DNA from 2 places in the Comamonas sp. MYb396 genome. Region 2 is predicted to be linked to the other one. Evidence: predicted binding sites of a transcription regulator. Region 2 holds the regulator's gene; the other holds the start of a gene.
The links. Region 2 encodes FNR, which switches genes on or off when oxygen is low (the NO sensors DNR and NnrR bind a similar motif). Its sites were predicted from a motif close to TTGATNNNNATCAA; they were not measured.
Positions count from the first base shown of each region.

Region 1: the regulator FNR is predicted to act here: its motif matches at 1,174-1,187, upstream of WH265_RS11900 (universal stress protein).

Region 1 is NZ_JBBGYU010000004.1:358,910-362,399, forward strand. Features, by position in the region: gene WH265_RS11890 (SIR2 family NAD-dependent protein deacylase) at 1-119, shown strand, start outside; gene WH265_RS11895 (aldo/keto reductase) at 139-1,101, opposite strand; gene WH265_RS11900 (universal stress protein) at 1,296-1,733, shown strand; gene WH265_RS11905 (2OG-Fe dioxygenase family protein) at 1,872-2,621, shown strand; gene WH265_RS11910 (Bug family tripartite tricarboxylate transporter substrate binding protein) at 2,714-3,490, opposite strand, start outside.
Region 2 is NZ_JBBGYU010000005.1:173,820-177,309, reverse strand. Features, by position in the region: gene hemN (oxygen-independent coproporphyrinogen III oxidase) at 1-1,327, opposite strand, end outside; gene fnr (fumarate/nitrate reduction transcriptional regulator Fnr) at 1,478-2,200, shown strand; gene WH265_RS13380 (universal stress protein) at 2,356-2,799, shown strand; gene WH265_RS13375 (malonate--CoA ligase) at 2,910-3,490, opposite strand, start outside.

The DNA of each region.
Region 1 (3,490 bases), on a different contig from region 2:
CGGCCCGGGGTGGCGCCCATGTGGTGGTCATCAACCCCGAACCGACTGAACTGGACACTGTGGCTGACCAGTGCTGGCGCCTGCCTTCGGCGCAGATTTTGCCGGTTTTGCTGGCCTAGGCTATCTGGCCTATGGGCTTCAAGCCTCGGCGCTGGCGGCGTTGAGCGTGGCCATCGCATCGGCATCCAGCTGCAACTGGCTGGCGCGGATCAACGACTGCAGCTGCTCCAGGTTGCTGGCGCTGGCGATCGGCGAGGCAATGGCCGGCTGGCGCATCACCCAGGCGACGGCCACTTCGCCCATCGGTGCATCGATACGGGCGCTGACCTGTTCCAGCGCAGCCAGAATGCGCATGCCCCGGTCATTGAGGTAGAGCTGGGTGGTCTTGGCGCCGCGCGGGCTTTTGCTGGCGTCCTCGGCCTTGCGGTACTTGCCGGTCAAAAAGCCGGCAGCCAGGCTGTAGAAATTGATGACGCCCACGCCCTGCGCAACGCACAGCGGCTGCAGCTCTTGCTCGAACACGGCACGGTCGTAGAGGTTGAAAAGCGGCTGCAGGCTCTCATAGCGCGCCAGGCCATGCTGCTCGCTGGTCTGCAGCGCCTGGGCCAAACGCGCTGCGCTGTAGTTGCTGGCGCCCACGGCGCGCAGCTTGCCCTCGGCAATCAGCTCGCCAAAGGTGCCCATCACATCGGCCAGCGGTACCTGCGCGTCGTCGTCATGCGATTGGTAGAGATCGATGTAATCGGTCTGCAGGCGCTGCAAGGAGGCATCGACCGCCTGGCGGATGTACTCCGGGCGCAGGCCGACCTTGCCATCGCCCATGTCCTTGCCGACCTTGGTGGCCAACACCACCTGCGCGCGCTTGCCCGAGCTGCGCAGCCATTTGCCGATCACGCGCTCCGATTCACCGCCGCTGTGGCCAGGCGCCCAGCGCGAGTACACGTCAGCGGTATCGACAAAGTTCATGCCGGCATCCAGCCAGGCATCGAGTAGGCGAAAGCTGGTGGCCTCGTCAGCCGTCCAGCCAAACACATTGCCGCCCAGGCACAGCGGCGAGACTTGCAGGGGGGATCGGCCCAGGGAACGCAGGGATGTTGTCATAGCGAATACGCGCGTCAGTGCCCAGCAGGGCGGAGCAAACATTATGCGGCGCGGGCTGGCGCAGTGCTATGGTTGATGCAGCGCAAACCGCTCGCAATTGCCGCATAGGTGGCAGTGCTGCTGGGCCTGCCAGGTTTGCCGGGCCCTGCGTTTTAGAGTAAGTTATGCATGCAACAACAAAAAGGAGTGACACTATGTTCAAACATATTCTGGTGCCGGTCGATGGGTCTGCCACCTCCATGCTCGCCGTCAACAAAGCCGCCGGTCTTGCCAAGGCCTTTGGCAGCCAGGTCACTGCGGTGTATGTGATCGATCCCTATCCCTTCACCGGCGTGGGCGCCGATTTTGCCTATGGCCAGGCGCAGTACCTGTCTGCCGCCACTGCCGATGCGCACACTGCCTTGGATGCTGTCAAAACTGCGATGGAGCAGGCGGGCATCCCCGTCGATACCGTCATGGGCGAGGGCCACTCCGTGCACGACGGCGTGATGGAAGCCGTCAAAACCACGGGGGCCGACCTGATCGTCATGGGATCGCATGGCCGCAAGGGCCTGGAAAAGCTGGTGCTGGGCAGCGTGACCCAGCGCGTGCTGAGCGACAGTCTGATCCCTGTGTTGGTGGTGCGCCAGTAACCTCTGCGGCGGCACCCGGCTTGCTGCCGTTTTCATTGATTGGATGGCTACCGGGCAGCGCTGCGGCGCTGCCCAAAGTTGTGTAGCACGCAATGCTTTTGTGACCGCCGTAAGCTCGCCCGCTTGACGGAGTTTTACATGCAGTCCTTTCCTCCTCCTTATTGTGATGCCGACCAGGTGGACGGCACCTTGCGCGCCTATGGCTATGCGGTGCTCAGCCCTGCGGCCGTGGCGCAGTGGGCAGCCTGCCCACCCGATGCGCTGGCAGCACTCAGCAGCCACTGGGAGGCCATGCCCCATGATGCCTACCTGAAAGACGGTGGCCGCTACCGCAAGCGCCGCCATTCCTGCTATGTGGTGCAGCACGACCAGGTGCAGGCGGTGACGCACCGCGCCCACTGGCAGCCGGTGGAATACAACGCCTTGCATGGCGGCATGCAGCGCTGGTTTGAGCCCGTCGCAGCCAGCACCCAGGCGCTGCCCGCCTGGCGCCAGATCATGCGGGCGCTGGGGCATACCGCGCAGGCGCTGTTTCCCAGCACTGGGCAGGCACCCTGGTACACCGAGGCCCACCAGTTCCGCATCGACACCGCCGAAGGCATTGGCAGGCCCACCCCCGAAGGCGCGCACCGCGATGGCGTGGACCTGGTGGCCGTGTTTCTCGTGGCACGCGAAGGCATCAAGGGCGGGGAGACCCGGGTGTTTGATGCCCAGGGCCCGCAAGGCCTGCGCTTTACCTTGACCGAGCCCTGGTCGCTGATGCTGCTCGACGATGCCCGCATGATTCATGAGAGCACACCGATCCAACCAGTGGGTGAGGAACCGGGCCACCGCGATACGCTGGTGGTGACCCTGCGCCGCGAGGCTTTCCAGGGAGACGGCGCCTGAAGGCTGGCATCGCCATTAGCCATTCGGGCCTTTGGCCTGGCCACAAAAAAGGGCACCTGCGAGGTGCCCTTGTCGTATCCCAGCCCTGGGGCTTACTGGATGGTCGCGCCCGAGGCCTCAACAATGGCCTTGGCGTCCTGGAAGTCCTTGTGGAAGAACTTGTCAAAGTCCGATACGGACATGGCCTGGGGCTCTGCGCCTTGGGCCAGGATGGAATCCTGCACTTCCTTTTGGCCCAGCAGTTTGTTGACCTCGGTGTTGAGCTTGCTGACGATGGGCGCGGGCAGGTTCTTGGGGCCAAACAGGCCGTACCAGGTGCTCACATCAAAGCCCTTCATGCCCAGTTCCGCAACGGTAGGCACATCGGGCAGCGAGCTGCTGCGCTTAGCCGAGGTAACAGCCAGCGGACGCAGCTTGCCAGCCTTGATCTGGCCAATGGCCGAGGGCACGGACGACACCAGCAGATCGACATTGCCGGACAGGGTGTCGAGTAGGGCGGGGTTGGAGCCCTTGTACGGCACGTGGGTCAGCTTGACGCCGGCCGCCTTCTCAAACAGCACGCCAGCGATATGGATGCTGGTGCCATTGCCGGGCGAGCCATAGGTGATCTTGCCGGGATCGGCCTTGGCGGCGGCGATCACATCGTTCAAGGTCTTGAACTTGCTGTTTTCCGAGGTGGCGATGATAACCGGCGAGTAGGCCACATGGGCGATCGGGGTCAGGTCCTTGGCGGGGTTCCAGGGCAGGCCCTTGTACAGGTAGTAGCCCAGCACCACGTTGTCCTTCTGGCCCATGACGATGTCATAGCCCGTTGGCTGGGCCTTGGCCACTTCGCTGATACCGATGGTGCCACCCGCGCCGGCACGGTT
Region 2 (3,490 bases):
ACACCATGGCCACGCCGCGCACAAAGTACCAACCCAGCTCGGTCACATTGATCGCCTCGTCGCTCAGCTGCACCAGGCCTTGCTCCTGCAGCTCGCGCAGCTGGGCCAGCTCGGCGGCAAAGTACTGCGCAAAATCAATCAGCCAGGCCTGCTCCAGCGATTCAATCGCCAGGCTCCCCTGGCACATCAGGCCCATGATCACCGCGCGGCGCAGCAGGTCATCGCGCGTCAATGCCAGGCCCCGCACCACGGGGATCTGACCCTGGTCGATCAGGTCGTAGTACTCCTCCAGGGTCTTGGCATTCTGGCTGTAGGTCGCGCCAATGCGGCCGATGGCCGACACGCCCAGCGCCAGCAGATCGCAATCGGGCTGGGTGCTGTAGCCCTGAAAGTTGCGGTGCAGGCGCCCTTGGCGCTTGGCCACCGCCAAGGCATCGTCGGGCAAGGCGAAATGGTCCATGCCCACATACACATAACCGGCGCCTTCCAGCGCGGCCAGGGCCTGGGCCAGCATGGCCAGCTTGTCGGCCGGGCTGGGCAGGTCCTGCGCCTGGATGCGGCGCTGGGGCTTGAAGCGCTCGGGCAGGTGCGCATAGGCGTAGAGCGCAATGCGGTCGGGCCGCAGCGCATTGACCTGCTCCATCGTGCGCACAAAGCTGGCCGGGCTTTGCTGGGGTAGACCATAGATCAGATCGATATTGATAGATTCAAAGCCGATCTCACGCGCCTGCTCGACCAAGGCAAACACCTGGTCGGCGGGCTGCTCGCGGTGCACGGCCTTTTGCACCAGCGGGTCAAAATCCTGCACGCCAAAGCTCAGCCGGTTAAAGCCCAGCTGGTAGAGATGCTGCAGGCGCTCGCGGCTCACGGTGCGCGGGTCCACCTCGATCGAGTACTCGCCACCGGGCTGCAGATGAAAACGCTGCTTGACCATGTCCATCAGGCGGCTGAGGCCGGCATCGGTCAAGAACGTGGGCGAGCCGCCGCCCAGGTGCAGCTGGCTGATGGTGGGACGGGCGCTGACATGGGCCAGCTGCAGGTCCAGCTCGCGCTCGAGGTAGTCCAGGTACTCGTCGGCCCGCTCGGCATGCTTGGTGATGATCTTGTTGCAGGCACAGTAGTAGCACAGCGAGGCGCAGAACGGCACATGCACATACAAGGACAGCGGAGCGAGCCTGCCAGCCAGGCCGGTGCCGCGTTGCGCCAGCGCCTGCTTGTACTCATTCGCAGCAAAGGCTTCAACAAATCGGTCTGCGGTAGGATACGAGGTGTAACGGGGGCCGGGAACATCAAAACGGCGCAGCAGGTCGGGGGTCAGGGAAATCATGTGGCTTCTTCCTAGCGGACCCCCAATGTGCCCCAAGCTCTGCCACGCGTCCTTGATGTACATCAAGAACCCATTTGGCGCCTGCACGCACAATAGGCGCATACGAGGAACGCCGTTCCTACATGAATATTTGTTCACGGGTATTGATACATGACATCCAACTCCATCAAAGTGGTGTGCTCCAACTGCAATTTGCGCGAGCTGTGCATGCCCGTGGGACTGTCGGCCGAACAAATGGAGCGCATCGACGAGATCGTCGCCACCCGGCGCAAGATCAAACGCGGCAGCGCGCTGTTCCGCAACGGTGAGACCTTCACCTCCCTCTATGCGATTCGCACCGGCTTTTTCAAGACCAGCATCGCCACCGAAGACGGACGCGACCAGGTCACCGGCTTTCAGATGGCCGGCGAGATCATCGGGCTTGACGGCATCGTCAACGACCGCCATTCCTGCGACGCGATTGCGCTGGAAGACGCCGAAGTCTGCGTGATGCCCTACTCCTCGCTCGAAGACCTGTCGCGCGAAGTGACCGCCTTGCAGCACCATGTGCACAAGGTCATGAGCCGCGAGATCGTGCGCGAGCATGGCGTCATGCTGCTGCTGGGCAGCATGCGCGCCGAAGAGCGCCTGGCCGCCTTCTTGCTGAACCTGGTGCAGCGCCTGCATGCCCGGGGCTTTTCGCAGCATGAGCTGATCCTGCGCATGACACGCGAGGAAATCGGCAGCTACCTGGGCCTCAAGCTCGAGACCGTCAGCCGCACCTTCTCCAAGTTTGCCGAGGAGAACATCATCGAGGTCAAGCAGCGCCATGTGCGCATTCTGGACACCGACAAGCTCCAGGGCCTGATCAACACCCAGGCCTGCTCGGCCTAAGCTAAGCAGCTATTCCAAGTCGCCGCGTCAGCGGATACAAACGCGGTCTGATCCGACATCCGCTCAAGCCGCAAGCGGCGATGCTCTGTGTTGAATCCACGGCAAGGCTGGCCCCTGGTCGCCCTGCCCTACGTCTGACCTGAAAGGAGCCTGCCATGTACCAACATATCCTGCTTGCCACCGATGGCTCTGAGCTGTCCGAGAAGGCCGTGCGCCACGCCCTCGCGCTGGCCAAGCTGAGCCACGCCACGGTCACCGCCGTCAACATCTCGCCCAACTACCCGCGCAGCTACTTCGAGGGCAGCACCATGCAAAACCCCGATGACATTGCGCGCATCGAGGACGGCTGGGAACGCGCCGCCCAGGGCATTGTCGACAAGGTGGTGGCCGAAGGCGCTGCCACCGGCGTGCCCATCAAGACCCTGGTGATCAAGTCCGACATGATTGCCGAGGCGCTGCTGGAGACGGCGAAAAAGGAAAACTGCGACCTGATCGTCATGGCATCGCACGGCTACCGGGGCTTGAAGCGCCTGCTGCTGGGCAGCGAAACCCAGCATGTGCTGACCCATGCGACGATACCGGTGCTGGTGCTGCGCTGATCGCCACCTAAGCGCATCCGCCCAATAGCAAACCCTCGCCTGTGGCAGCTTCTTGGCTGCCACAGCGCGAGGGTTTTGTCATGGCGGCGCAGGCCGCCTTCATGGGCGCATCAGCCCTTGAACAGGCCCTGGTACTGGTCGCGCAGCAGGTTCTTTTGCACCTTGCCCATGGTGTTGCGTGGCAGCTCGCCCACGACAAAGCAGCGCTTGGGAATCTTGAAGTTGGCCAGCTGCTTTTTCAAAGTCGCAATGATGCCCTCGGCATCGAGCTGCTGGCCCGCCTTGGCAATGACCACGGCCACGCCCACTTCGCCAAAATCGGGGTGCGGCACGCCGACCAGCGCGCTTTCCGCGACGCCCGGCAGTTCGTTGATGAAGCCCTCGATCTCGGCCGGGTAGACGTTGTAGCCGCCGGAGATGATCAGGTCCTTGCTGCGGCCGACGATGGTCACATAGCCGCGCGCATCGATCTTGCCCACGTCGCCGGTCTTGAACCAGCCGTCGGCCGTGAACTCCTGCGCGGTCTTCTCGGGCATGCGCCAGTAGCCGCTGAACACATTGGGGCCTTGCACCTGGATATGGCCGATCTCATCGGCGCCCAGCGCCTGGCCGTCATCGCCCTGCGCCCGCACGCCCACACCCGGCAGCGGAAAGCCCACCGTGCCGCCCCGGCGCTCATCCTGGCCGCCAT